DNA from 3 places in the Mesorhizobium sp. WSM2240 genome. Region 2 is predicted to be linked to each of the others. Evidence: riboswitches for the same ligand, from Rfam matches in the RefSeq annotation. Region 2 holds a riboswitch; each other region holds the start of a gene.

Region 1 (4,276 bases), on a different replicon from region 2:
GCAGAATTTCGGGCCGCACATGGAGCAGAAATGCGCAACTTTGTGCGCCTCCTTGGGCAGCGTCTCATCGTGCAGCGCGCGGGCTGTCTCGGGGTCCAGCGAGAGGTTGAACTGGTCCTCCCAGCGGAACTCGAAGCGCGCGCGGGACAGCGCATCGTCCCTGATCTTTGCCGCCGGATGTCCCTTGGCGAGATCGGCGGCATGCGCGGCGATCTTGTAGGTGATGACCCCGGTCTTGACGTCGTTGCGATCAGGAAGGCCGAGGTGCTCCTTGGGCGTGACGTAGCAGAGCATTGCAGTACCAAACCAGCCGATCATCGCCGCGCCTATGCCGCTCGTGATGTGGTCGTAGCCAGGGGCGATGTCGGTGGTGAGCGGTCCGAGCGTGTAGAACGGTGCCTCGCCGCAGATCTCGAGCTGCTTGTCCATGTTCTCCTTGATCTTGTGCATGGGGACGTGCCCTGGCCCCTCGATCATGACTTGGCAGTCTTTCGCCCATGCGATCTTGGTCAGTTCGCCCAGGGTTTCGAGTTCGGCGAATTGCGCGGCGTCATTGGCGTCCGCGATCGAGCCAGGGCGAAGGCCGTCGCCCAGCGAGAAGGAAACGTCATAAGCGCGGCAGATGTCGCAGATGTCCTCGAAATGCTCGTAGAGAAAACTCTCGCGATGATGGTGCAGGCACCACTTCGCCATGATGGAGCCGCCGCGCGAGACAATGCCGGTGACCCGGTTTACCGTTAGCGGCACGTAATGCAGCCGCACGCCGGCATGGATGGTGAAATAGTCGACCCCCTGCTCGGCCTGTTCGATCAGCGTGTCGCGGTAAACCTCCCAGCTGAGCTCCTCTGCAACACCGCCAACCTTTTCCAGCGCCTGATAAAGCGGCACCGTGCCGATCGGCACGGGCGCGTTGCGGATGATCCATTCCCGGATGTTATGGATGTTGCGGCCGGTCGACAGGTCCATCACCGTGTCGGCGCCCCAGCGGATCGCCCAGACCATTTTTTCGACCTCTTCCGCCATCGAAGAGGTGACAGCGGAATTGCCGATATTGGCGTTGATCTTGATGAGAAAGTTGCGGCCGATGATCATCGGTTCGGATTCGGGGTGGTTGACGTTGGCGGGGATGATCGCCCGCCCGCGCGCCACCTCGTCGCGAACGAAATCCGGCGTGACGAAGTCCGGGATGGCTGCGCCGAAGCTCTCGCCGTCCCGCAGCATTTGAGTGCGCGCGATCTCGCGTCCAAGGTTTTCGCGGAGCGCGACAAATTCCATCTCTGGGGTGATTATACCCGAACGCGCGTAGGCGAGTTGAGTCACCGCCCCAGCGGCTTTCGCCTTCAAAGGCCGATGGCGGGTTGGAAACTCGGGTGTCAACCGCTCGTCCGACACAAAACCGTTGTCCTCCGGCCTGACGTGACGGCCTTCGTAGTGCTCGACATCGCCGCGTTCGGTGATCCAGTCCGCACGAAGCCGGGGGAGGCCTCTTTCGATACTGATTTCAACTTGCGGGTCGGTATAGGGACCTGACGAATCGTAGACGATGACCGGGGGTTCTCCGGCGGTCGGGTGGACTGCGATTTCACGCAGCGGCACGCTGATCTGCGAATGAATCTTGCCGGTCCTTCGGATTTTCGTTGAGGAAGGCAGCGGTCCGGTCGACACGGAGGGGGTGAGGGCATTCATATGAGGCTCCTTTGCTCATGCATTGGAGACCCAGTTCTGTGCCGGAAGGATGAGACGCTTCATCAGTATAAGGTTCGGGCTTTCCGCCTGAATTCCTTGCGGGCGTATTTGCCCATGAAGCGCTTGCACCGTCCCTACGCCAGTATGAACTGGATCAGGTTCAACGGGTCACTGCGCTGCGAAGAGCCAGCAGTATCTCAGCCCCTTGTCGGGACTCCCCTGGTGAAGAGGTCAAGTTGAACGACGCCTCGTCGACTTGTCAAGCGCTTGCCTCAGCATCACACCGAACGTGCGCCGTGCCGCGTTGCAAAATTACAGGCCCCACCCGCGCTAAGTGGGGTGCAAAACGCCCCTTGATTAGCATGCCCCTTGAGTTCCTCGCGCAGGCCGGGCCCCTCTGGCAGTTCTTCAGAACTGTGATGTCGGACTGGAATGTCCAATCCGGTGGCCTGGTGCTTGGGAGTTCAGCCGCAGTCCCTTGAGCTGTAAACGTCGATTCGGAAGTGCGCCGTCACTTTCCGAGCGGCTCATGGTTGAGGTCTTTCTCCGACAGCATGGCGGTCACCTTCTGATGACAAGAGAGTGGGTGCCACATGACCGAATTCCTGACTCCAGAAGCCCTATAGCCCTTCTCTAGTCATCATGATCGACTTGGTCTTGGCAGGTGACAATGCCATCGTGATCGGCTTGGCCGCTGCTGGTCTACCGAAGAACAACGCAGCAAAAGCCATTCTCATGGGCATCCTCGCCGTCATGGTGCTGCAAATCATCTTTGCCGCCGCCACAACTCAGCTACTGCAGATTGTCTGATCGTCCTCGTGCAAAGTCGGCCGATTGGCTGTGAATCGGCCCTTTAATTTTCGAGTAGTGGTCAAGCCATTTCTTTCGTTCCGGTAGCGAGGACACCGAGTAGGCCTCCTCAGGTCACCGGCGTGCCTCCCTCGATGACGGTCCCGACTTGGACGAGGTCGAAGAGGACGAAGCGCTGGACGGGGTGGCCTGACCCCCATGAGTTCTTTTGGAACGGGCAGTCACGACAAGAATTCGCGCCTCAAGCGCTGCGTCTGCAAACGCTTGACGGGCCTCTTCAGCTGTCACGTGCCCCTGCGTGGCGCCCCGCAATGCTTCGTCTGCCATCTGGAACATCGGGCCGTTGTGGTCCGGCCATTTGTCGTTCGCGAGGCACTCCGATGCCACCCAAACGGTGTGGACCAGGCGGGTTTTGCCGGGTTTGCCAAAGCTGATGCGAACCGGCCGATCAAAGCGGATCTGTTTCATTGCTCTTTCGAACGGCGATCGCCATCCGAGGCTCCGAATACGTCCCGATCCTGTCGGCATCAGTCCTCTTCCATCGGGAAGCCGGCCTCCGCGGCGATGACTGTCTTCACCCATGCCCGAGCGCAGCAGTCTCACCCGGTTGCATCACTACAAGGATTTTCGCCTCCTTCGCCGCTTGCATGAATGCTTCGCGCGCGAATGCGGGTGGTTCACTTCCCGCGAGCACCTTCATGCACGCCATTCGCGCCTGAATGCGTGTAGCCGTCTCGCCGATCGGCCAGTCGTAGAGCAGCATTTCCGCGGCCTCTCTGGCGCTGGAAACGCAGCGTTCTCCGGCGTCCGTCGCCACCGGAACCGGTTCTTCAAAGGGCCCAAGATCGACGTCGTCGCGCATCGCAGCCTCCTTTGGGAGTTGAAGAGCCGCGATCGAGCGCGGTTGCGTAACGATTCCGCACCTGCGCTTACATAACGTGAGCAAATCCTCATGAGCTGCGGTCCATCGACGTTGCCCACTGGGGCCGTGCACCTCGAGTGCGAGCTTTCGATCAGGACCCGAGCCGCGCGAATGGCATTATGGCCAGCGGCGTGTGAAAAGCCGCACTTACAGGTCGGATACATGGCCGCACCAACCAGCAACTGCAAAATGCTCAAATAAACCCTTGCCAACGGAGAGCCGTCCATACGGCCCCAAGGCTGCCGGGAGGAAATGCCCCATGTCGACCAAGAGCCAAACTTTGTCTTCGCCCGGAAGCGGACATCCCCGGTGGTCATGCTGGAAGTTGTAGTCGCGCCAATCTCGGACGCTTCTTGGATCGCGAACGAACGACAGGGTATCTCTCAGAACCGGCCGCTTGTTGTCTAACAGCGTGGCCGCTCGAAACGTCGTCCAGTTGGCGCGCGTTACACAATTTAACGAAGCCCGCGTCCAAACGGGCCATATATCGGCTTCAACTGCGCCCCGTTACGGCCAGAAGCATTTCAGCCCTTAGCGACCGCCGCCAAATGACGGGAAAGGTCGTCGCTCTCCATCAGTGCTCTGCAGCGCGCAAATCGACTATCTGCGTAAGCGCGAAAGTCGTCGGCCGGATTGCCGTTGGCAAGCTGGATCAGGCCCCACAGGGTCCATAGCAGGTCGCACATCGCCTTATAGATGACGATCCGGCCCCGCTCCACCGGTCGGGGCTCACAGCCGAAATAGGCGCGGATCATTTCTTCTTCCTGGTCAGCGTCGAACTCTCCCTCGACCGAAAGATCGCCCAGATCCCACATCGGATCGTTCATGCCGGAATATTCCCAGTCGACGATCCACATA
Region 2 (4,276 bases):
CTGGACAACCGACGAAGACACGCTGTCGGGCCTTGCCGCGCAAGCCGGCGACATGGCGCTGGCGAATGCCGGCATCGATCGCGGCGACGTCGGTCTGTTGTTGCTTGCAACATCGACGCCCGACCACCTCCTGCCGCCGAGCGCGCCTCTCGTCGCACATCGGCTGGGACTCGGTCGCGCCGGCGCGGTCGATCTGACCGGCGCCTGCGCCGGCTTCATCTATGCGCTGATGTTCGCGGACGGATTTACCCGCCTGCACGGCAAATCATCGCTTGTCATCGCCGCCAACATTCTCAGCCGCCGCATCAATCCGGCCGAGCGCGCCAGCGCGGTGCTGTTTGCCGATGCAGCAGGCGCGGTGGTGATCGGTCCGTGCGAGGACCCCGATCGGGGCATCCTCGGCGCATCGGTGGATTGCGACGGCTCGCGCTACGGGCTGATCCAGATTCCCGCGGGCGGCAGCAACACACCGTTCCATGGCGACCTAGACCTCGCGCAAACCCGAATGACGATCACCGACGGCCGCGAAGTGTTCGCCAAGGCCGTGGAGATGATGACTGCCTGTTCAAAGGAGGCGCTGGCCACAGCCCGAGTGCGCCCGCAAGACATCGATCGGTTTGTCCCGCACCAGGCCAACGCCCGCATCTTTGATGCCGTCGGACGAAACCTCGGCATTGCCGATCAAGCGATCGTCAAGACGATCGTCGACTACGGCAACTCTTCCGCCGCCACAATCCCGCTCTCGCTCTCGCTTGCCAATCAGGCGGAGCCGTTTCGGCGGGGCGAAGAGATTCTTTTGGCGGCGGCAGGCGCCGGTCTCAGCGGCGGCGCCCTCGTCGTCGGAATTTAGTCGGGCTGCAAACCGCCCACAGGACATCAACACTGCTATTTGAACTGGATGGAACCCATGCGAAAAATAGTCGCCGGCAAGCTGCACGGCATCCACGTCACCGAAGCGAACCTCAACTACCATGGCTCGATAACGCTCGACCCCGACCACTGCGAAGCAGCCGGGATTCTGCCGATGGAGTTCGTGGAAATATGGAACAGGAATTCCGGAGCGCGGATTTCGACCTATGTCATTCTCGGCGAGCGCGGCTCGCGATGCTGCATCCTCAACGGAGCCGCGGCCCGCAGCTGCCAGCCCGACGACCAGATCATCGTCTGCAACTCCATCTACTTGGACGAAGCTGAAATCACCTCGCTGAAGCCGCGGATCGTCACGTTTGATGAGGACAACCACATACTCGATCGCCTGAGCTATTCGGTCGATCGTGACGCACACGGCCGATACAAATTCTCCATACTCGACGAGTCGAATGAGGTTTTGGCCATCCCTGCCCTGGTCTCCGGGGCGTGATCTTACCCTCCCACGCATTGCGTGAGCGTTCCGCCCGGTTTGATTGGCCGCCGGTCGCCATCGTTGGGCTGAATGCGCCCGAAGGCGCTTGACAAAATGGCGATCGGCCGCTCAATTTGAAGCATTCACCAGGGGAGTCCCGGCAAGGGGCTGAGATACTGCTGGCTTTTGCGGCGCAGTGACCCGTTGAACCTGATCCAGTTCATGCTGGCGTAGGGACGGTGCAAGCGCTTTGTGGGAATTCACGCCCGAGGTCCTGTTTCGGCAGGTAGAGAAAAGCGTCTTTTCATCCTTCCGGCACAGAACTGGGTCTCCAATGCATGAGCAAAGGAGCCTCAAATGAATGCCATCACTCCCGCAGTTTCGACGGGACCGCTGCCCGCCTCGAGGAAGATCCACAAACCCGGCTTGATCCACCCGCAGATCAGGGTGCCGATGAGGGAAATCGCCGTTCATCCGACGGCCGGCGAGCCACCCGTGACCGTCTATGATCCATCCGGCCCCTATACCGATCCGACCGTCGAAACCAGCATCGAGAAGGGCCTTGCCAGGCTTCGGCACGGATGGATCAAGGCGCGCGGCGATGTCGAATTCCAGCAAGGCCGCAGTGTCCGGCCGGAGGACAACGGGTTCGCATCAGGCGAAAGGCTGACGCCGGAATTTCCCGTCCGCCACCGGCCGCTCAAGGCCAAGGCCGGCAAGGCGGTGACGCAGCTAGCCTATGCGCGCGCCGGCATCATCACCCCTGAGATGGAGTTCGTCGCCGTCCGCGAAAACCTCGGCCGCGAGATACTTCGCGGGAACGTGCAACGCGACGGCGAGAGTTTCGGCGCAGCAATCCCGGACTTCGTCACGCCGGAATTCGTGCGCGACGAGGTGGCGCGCGGCCGCGCCATCATTCCCGCCAACATTAACCACCCGGAATTGGAGCCGATGATCATCGGCCGCAATTTCCTAGTGAAGATCAACGCCAATATCGGCAATTCCGCCGTCACATCGTCGATGGCGGAAGAGGTCGAGAAAATGGTCTGGGCGATCCGCTGGGGCGCCGACACCGTCATGGACCTGTCGACCGGCCGCAACATCCACAACATCCGCGAATGGATCATCCGCAATTCACCGGTGCCGATCGGCACCGTCCCGCTCTACCAGGCGCTCGAAAAGGTCGGCGGCATCGCCGAGGACCTGACCTGGGACATCTACCGCGACACGCTGATCGAACAGGCCGAACAAGGCGTCGACTATTTCACGATCCATGCCGGCGTGCGGCTGCACTACATCCCGCTGACGGTCAACCGGGTCACCGGCATCGTGTCGCGCGGCGGCTCCATCATGGCGAAGTGGTGCCTGCATCATCACCGCGAGAGCTTCCTCTACGAGCATTTCGAGGAAATCTGCGACATCTGTCGCGCTTATGACGTGTCCTTCTCGCTCGGCGACGGCCTTCGACCCGGCTCGATCGCCGACGCCAATGACGCGGCGCAATTCGCCGAACTGGAAACGCTTGGCGAACTGACCAAGATCGCCTGGGCCAAGGATTGCCAGGTCATGATCGAAGGGCCAGGCCATGTTCCCATGCACAAGATCAAGCAGAACATGGACAAGCAGCTCGAGATCTGTGGCGAGGCGCCCTTCTACACGCTCGGGCCGCTGACCACCGACATTGCGCCGGGCTACGACCACATCACCTCCGGCATCGGCGCTGCAATGATCGGCTGGTTCGGCACCGCCATGCTCTGCTATGTCACGCCCAAGGAGCATCTCGGTCTACCCGACCGCAAGGACGTCAAGACCGGTGTCATCACCTACAAGATCGCTGCCCACGCCGCCGATCTCGCCAAGGGTCATCCGGCCGCCAAGATCAGGGATGACGCGCTCTCCCGCGCCCGCTTCGAATTCCGCTGGGAGGACCAGTTCAACCTCTCGCTCGACCCTGAGACCGCGCGCTCCATGCACGACGAGACGCTGCCAAAGGAGGCACACAAGGTCGCGCATTTCTGCTCTATGTGCGGCCCGAAATTCTGCTCGATGCGCATCTCCCACGACATTCGGGCAGAGGCGCAGAAGGAAGGGCTCGCATCGATGGCGGCGAAGTACCGGGACGGCGGCGACCTCTACATGCCCGTCGACAGCGCCGCGGAGAGCACGAACCGACCATGAAGGTGCTTATTCGCGGCGCGGGCGTCGCCGGTTTGACGCTCGCGCACGAGCTGGCGACGCGCGGCGCCGACGTGACGGTGGTCGAGAAGCGCCGCGAGATCGCGGGCAATGCTTCCTGGCAGGCCGGCGGCATGCTTGCGCCCTGGTGCGAGCGCGAGAGCGCCGAGGAGGCTGTGCTGACGCTCGGACGCGGGGCGGCAGACTGGTGGGATGCTGCGTTGCCTGATCATGTCTCGCGCAACGGCACCCTCGTTCTGGCGCCTGCCCGCGATGCCGGCGAGGTGGACCGCTTCGCTCGGCGTACCTCCGGCTTCAGGCAGCTCGGCTCAGGCGAGATCGCGGCACTTGAACCTGATCTCGCAGGCCGGTTCGGGCGCGGTCTCTTGTTTACCGAGGAAGCGCATCTCGACCCGCGCCAGGCATTGTCCGCGCTTCGCGACAAACTGCTCGGTATGGGAGTTCGCCTCGAATTCGGCTGCCGCGCCGTGCACGCCGTCTCGGACATCGAAGTGGACTGCACCGGCATCGCCGACTGCCGACCTGAACTGCGCGGCGTGCGTGGCGAGATGCTTGTGCTCAAAACACGAGAGATATCGCTGGCCCGGCCGGTGCGGCTGCTTCATCCGCGCATCCCGGTCTATGTCGTGCCGCGCGCGGAAGATCTCTTCATGGTCGGGGCGACGATGATCGAGAGTGACAGCGTCGGCCCGATCACCGCGCGCTCGACCCTGGAGCTGCTGAGCGCCGCCTACGCGC
Region 3 (4,276 bases), 510 kb from region 2:
GACTGCAGCCAGCGCTGCATGCCCGCGCGCGTCAGCGCATCGAGAGCGCCGAATGGCTCGTCGAGCAGGAGCATGTCGCGATGCTGGACGACGGTGCGCAAGAGTGCGGCGCGCTGTCGCATGCCGCCGGAAAGCTGCGCCGGATAGTGACGCTCAAATCCCTCCAGGCCGAACTCGGCGAAGAGAGGCGCAACCCGTGTGCGCGCCACCTTGCGGGTGACGCCCTGCACCTCGAGGCCAAGTGTTGCATTGTCGATGATGCGTCGCCACGGCATCAGCGCGTCGCGCTGCGGCATGAAGGCGAAAGGACGCCTGGCCTCGGTCAACGGAGCGCCGTCGAACGTGGTTGCGCCCCTGTCGGGTTGAACGCTGCCGGTCAGAATCTTGAAGATGGTCGACTTGCCGGCGCCCGACGGACCAAGGATCGAGACGAACTCGCCCGCCCGTACGGTGAGCGAGATGTCGGCCAGCACGTCGAGGCTGCCGAAGCTCTTGCGCAGATGACGCAACTCCAGCCGACTGCCGCTCATGGTCGGCGCCTTTGGTCGAGCCGTTGCCATGGCATCGACAAATGCTGGATCATCGCCGCGGCGGTGAACAGAACGAGGGTCAGCGTTGCGCTGACCAACACGGCCGCGAGCACGAGGTCCGGCCTGAAGTTGTTCTTGGCATTGAGGATGTAGATGCCGAGGCCCTTGGCCGCGCCCGCATATTCCGCGAAGATCGCGCCGACCACGGCATAGGTGATGGCAATGCGCAGGCCGGCAAAGAAGTAAGGCAGTGCAGACGGCAGCCGGGCCATCAGGAAAGTGCGCCAGCGCGAGGCTCCCATCGACACCAGAAGTGCTTCGACATCCTCGTCGGTTGCTGCATAGCCCTGGACCAGCGCCACCAGCATCGGAAAGAAGGTGACGAGCGCGACCAGCATGATCTTCGGGGTGAGGCCGAAGCCGAACCAGAGCACGATCAGTGGTGCGATGGCGACCAGAGGCAGGGTCTGGCTGATGATGAATACCGGGAACAGGGCCCGGCGCAGCGGCCTGGAAAAATCGACCAGCACCGAGAAGAGGAAGGCTGCCGAAACCGAGCAGGCAAAACCGAGCAGCGTCGCGCGGATTGTGGGGAGCGTGTTCGCGGCGAGCGCATCCCGATGCTGCACCATCTGGGCGAAGACTCGCGACGGCGCGGGCAAGGTCGTCGCCGAAATGCCCGAGACTTGCGCATAAACTTCCCACGCGGCGATCAACGAGCAGATCGAAATAAGGGCGGGACCGATCTTGGCGAGAGCGGACGCGAAACCGCGTGCGGGAGACGAAACGTCGGACATGGCGGACCTTTGGGGTGCAAACCAACCGGCGCGTCAGCGCGGCGTTGGGCTGTTCGCGGATACCGTCAGATCGATCGTCACATGCCCTTCAGGCGGTCCGAAGCGGCAGAACGCCGCTTCGAGCGCGGCAAAGACCGCGCCGGCATCGCCGCCGAGCCTGGTGCAGAAATTTTTGGAGCGGTCGAACACGCCGGAGCGTTTGAGAAAATCGATGCAGCCGTAGATTTCGTCCATGTGATCGCCCGTTCCCATCACATAGAGCGAGAACTGGGCGGCGGCCGCCGCATCGGTACGGGGAGCCTTGGTCATGGCGTCGAGAGCCGTCGCTTTGCGGTTTTCCAGAGACTCGCGCGGGCCGTTCAACTCCGGCGACGCGCGTATCTCGTCGTCGGGCTCGCCCGGGCAGCCGCGTGAAATTGCTGCCGATAGCACACAATGGATGCCGCCCTTGGCCGCTGCGACGAAGAGGTCGCGCATGGCCGGAAACAGCACTTCGGGAGGGCCGACCAGCAGCGTCGAGATGTCGTCCGTCTCTATGCGCAACTGGTCGCGATAGGGATCGAGCGCGCCGAGAGCGCTCATGATGACGCCGACGAAATCGTCGGTCATGGGATAAAGGGAAATCTGTGCGCCTGAAAACATAACCCGCCTCGCTCCGCTGGTATTACCCAGATCAGCTTTTAGGGTTTGAAGGCTTGGCGCCCGCGTCTCAGCCCCGGCAATACGGAGCACCCCTGTGGATGGCGGCAACCAATCAGATCGCGAGCGATTGGGCAAGCCTCTTCACGTAATTTGCCCACGCAAAGTGATATTGCCGTGCCGCTGGCTGAGCGCTCCGGCGTGCTACACTGGAATCAAGTAAATTGCACACGCAAAAAAGCCCGCTGCGGGAGGAGGTGCAGCGGGCTCTATTGAGGCGAACCCGGGAGGAGGTGAGTTCGCTTTGGCCGGCATCGCATCTGGGAGGAGTAGATGGCCGACAACACTTAATCTAGTCCTCGCCCATAGATTGGGCAATAGAACAATCTGCCTGACTCTTATGCAGATTGTCGCAGGCCCGGTTCCTCCTTGCTGGTTTTCCGGCCCGACGAGGTTTTTGATCAGATCACGTTTGCCGCGGCGCGATCAGGAAGTATCCGTGGTAAGAAGGGCGTGCGCAAAACCGGGTTCGGCGACCTCGATCGTTCCGTCCGGCAGCTTGAGAACGCGGTCGACAGCGATCCCGTAAAGCCGCAGTCGTTCGTCCAGCACACGCACGGCTTCGTCGATATTACCCGCTTCCGCCTGCTGTATGGCCCGGTGCATCACGGTCGCGAGGCTGAGGCGGAACTGCAGCAGCATCTCGGCGAACGCCTGCGGATCGGGCGCGTCGAAACGTCCCATACGGCTACCCTCTGCGATGATTTCGGTGATGACCGGCGCGGCGACTTCGGAGACCGCCCGGTCGATGCGGTGGAAGAGCACGACGTTCTCGGGCCGGAAGACCACGTCGAAAGTGCGCCGCATCTGCGGCGCCAGTTCACGCTTGAACCGCCGGGAACCGGCGAAGAGCGCATTGAGGCGCTCTACCGCGTCGAGCGAGCGGTCCTCGAGAATGGGCCGCAGTTGTTCCATGCTTTCTCGCGCCACACGGGCGGCGAGCGCTTCGAGCAGCGCCTCTTTGGACGGGAAGTAGTGGTAAAACGCGCCTTTCGAAAGGCCGGCTTCGCGGATGATGTCGTTGACCGTCGTGTTGTCATAACCGCGCTCGAAGAACAGCCGCTGCGCACAATCGAGCAGTTCGGCGGAGCGGATTTCCGGAGATTTTACCACTCGGGCCAGGCTTCGATCCCCGCTGCCGTTTGGCGGAACCTACCCGCCGTAACACATTGTCCTCATTATAGACCGACGGTCGGTCTAATGCTATAGGTGCCGTCGCCAAAAACCGGTTCAACTGTTACGGGAGAAGTTCTGGTGCGGCTGCTGCGATTTTTCCTTCTCATCGTCGTGCTCGCGGCCGCGGTTGGCGCCGCAGGCTGGTATTTTTGGCGGCCAGTCTCGGTTTCGGTCGTGACGCCCACGCGCGGAGACGCAGCCGAGATCGTCTATGCCAACGGCGTCGTCGAACCGCGCAATTGGGCCAAGGTGACGCCGTTGGTGCGCGAGCGAATCGTCGAACAATGCAATTGCGAAGGCGCGCCGGTGGAAAAAGGCGACGTGCTCGCCCGGCTTGACGACAGCGAAGCGCAGGCGGTGCTCGCCGAACTCGAGGCCCGGCTTTCGCTGGCGCAGGAGGAACTTCGACGCCTCTCGGTGCTCGCGGAACGCAATACGGCCAGCCAGCAGGCGCTTGATCGCGCGCAAAGCGAGGTCACGCAGATCGAGGCGCTGGTGGCCGGGCAAAGCGCGCGGCTCGAAAGCTATACGCTGCGCGCGCCGATCGCCGGCAAAGTGCTCAGGCAGGATGGCGAGGTCGGTGAGGTCGCTGATCTGGGCACGGTGCTGTTCTGGGTCGGCGATCCGAGGCCGCTGCTCGTGGTGGCCGATGTCAACGAGGAAGATATTCCGCGCGTCGAGGTGGGTCAGCGGGCGCTGCTGCGTTCCGACGCGTTCCCCCGACAGGAGCTCGAAGCGGTCGTGGACAGCATCACGCCCAAGGGCGATCCGGTGACCAAGACCTATCGCGTGCGCTTCCGCCTGCCTGACGACACGCCGCTGCTGATCGGCATGTCCGTCGATGTGAACATCATCACCGACGTTTCGGAGGACGCGCTGCTTGTGCCGTCGGTATCCATCGAGGGAAACCGGGTGTTCGTTGTCGAAGGCGACAGGGCGCGGCTTCGCGAGATCGAGACCGGCATCCGCGGCATCCGCGGCGTTGAAGTGCTCTCGGGGCTTGACGAAAAGACGCGCATCATCTCGCCCTATCCGGAGGCGCTCGAGAACGGCGCGCGGGTTGCCGTCGAGGGC

The links. Region 2 has a riboswitch for thiamine pyrophosphate ahead of thiC (phosphomethylpyrimidine synthase ThiC). Riboswitches for the same ligand answer to the same signal wherever they lie in the genome.
Region 1: it holds a riboswitch for thiamine pyrophosphate, as region 2 does, so the genes downstream of both, thiC (phosphomethylpyrimidine synthase ThiC) here and thiC (phosphomethylpyrimidine synthase ThiC) in region 2, are expected to answer to the same signal.
Region 3: it holds a riboswitch for thiamine pyrophosphate, as region 2 does, so the genes downstream of both, ABVK50_RS02170 (YkoF family thiamine/hydroxymethylpyrimidine-binding protein) here and thiC (phosphomethylpyrimidine synthase ThiC) in region 2, are expected to answer to the same signal.

The regions. Positions count from the first base shown of each region.
Region 1 covers NZ_CP159256.1:192,374-196,649, forward strand. Annotated here, with positions in the region: gene thiC (phosphomethylpyrimidine synthase ThiC) at 1-1,686, opposite strand, end outside; TPP riboswitch at 1,800-1,917, opposite strand; partial or broken gene ABVK50_RS30590 (TerC family protein) at 2,280-2,490, shown strand; gene ABVK50_RS30595 (DUF982 domain-containing protein) at 2,611-2,964, opposite strand; gene ABVK50_RS30600 (DUF982 domain-containing protein) at 3,071-3,358, opposite strand; gene ABVK50_RS30605 (phosphotransferase family protein) at 3,943-4,276, opposite strand, start outside.
Region 2 covers NZ_CP159253.1:956,402-960,677, reverse strand. Annotated here, with positions in the region: gene ABVK50_RS04545 (beta-ketoacyl-ACP synthase III) at 1-850, shown strand, start outside; gene panD (aspartate 1-decarboxylase) at 908-1,360, shown strand; TPP riboswitch at 1,481-1,597, shown strand; gene thiC (phosphomethylpyrimidine synthase ThiC) at 1,700-3,520, shown strand; gene thiO (glycine oxidase ThiO) at 3,517-4,276, shown strand, end outside.
Region 3 covers NZ_CP159253.1:450,903-455,178, forward strand. Annotated here, with positions in the region: gene ABVK50_RS02160 (ABC transporter ATP-binding protein) at 1-530, opposite strand, end outside; gene ABVK50_RS02165 (ABC transporter permease) at 527-1,327, opposite strand; gene ABVK50_RS02170 (YkoF family thiamine/hydroxymethylpyrimidine-binding protein) at 1,361-1,969, opposite strand; TPP riboswitch at 1,960-2,073, opposite strand; gene ABVK50_RS02175 (TetR/AcrR family transcriptional regulator) at 2,453-3,139, opposite strand; gene ABVK50_RS02180 (efflux RND transporter periplasmic adaptor subunit) at 3,281-4,276, shown strand, end outside.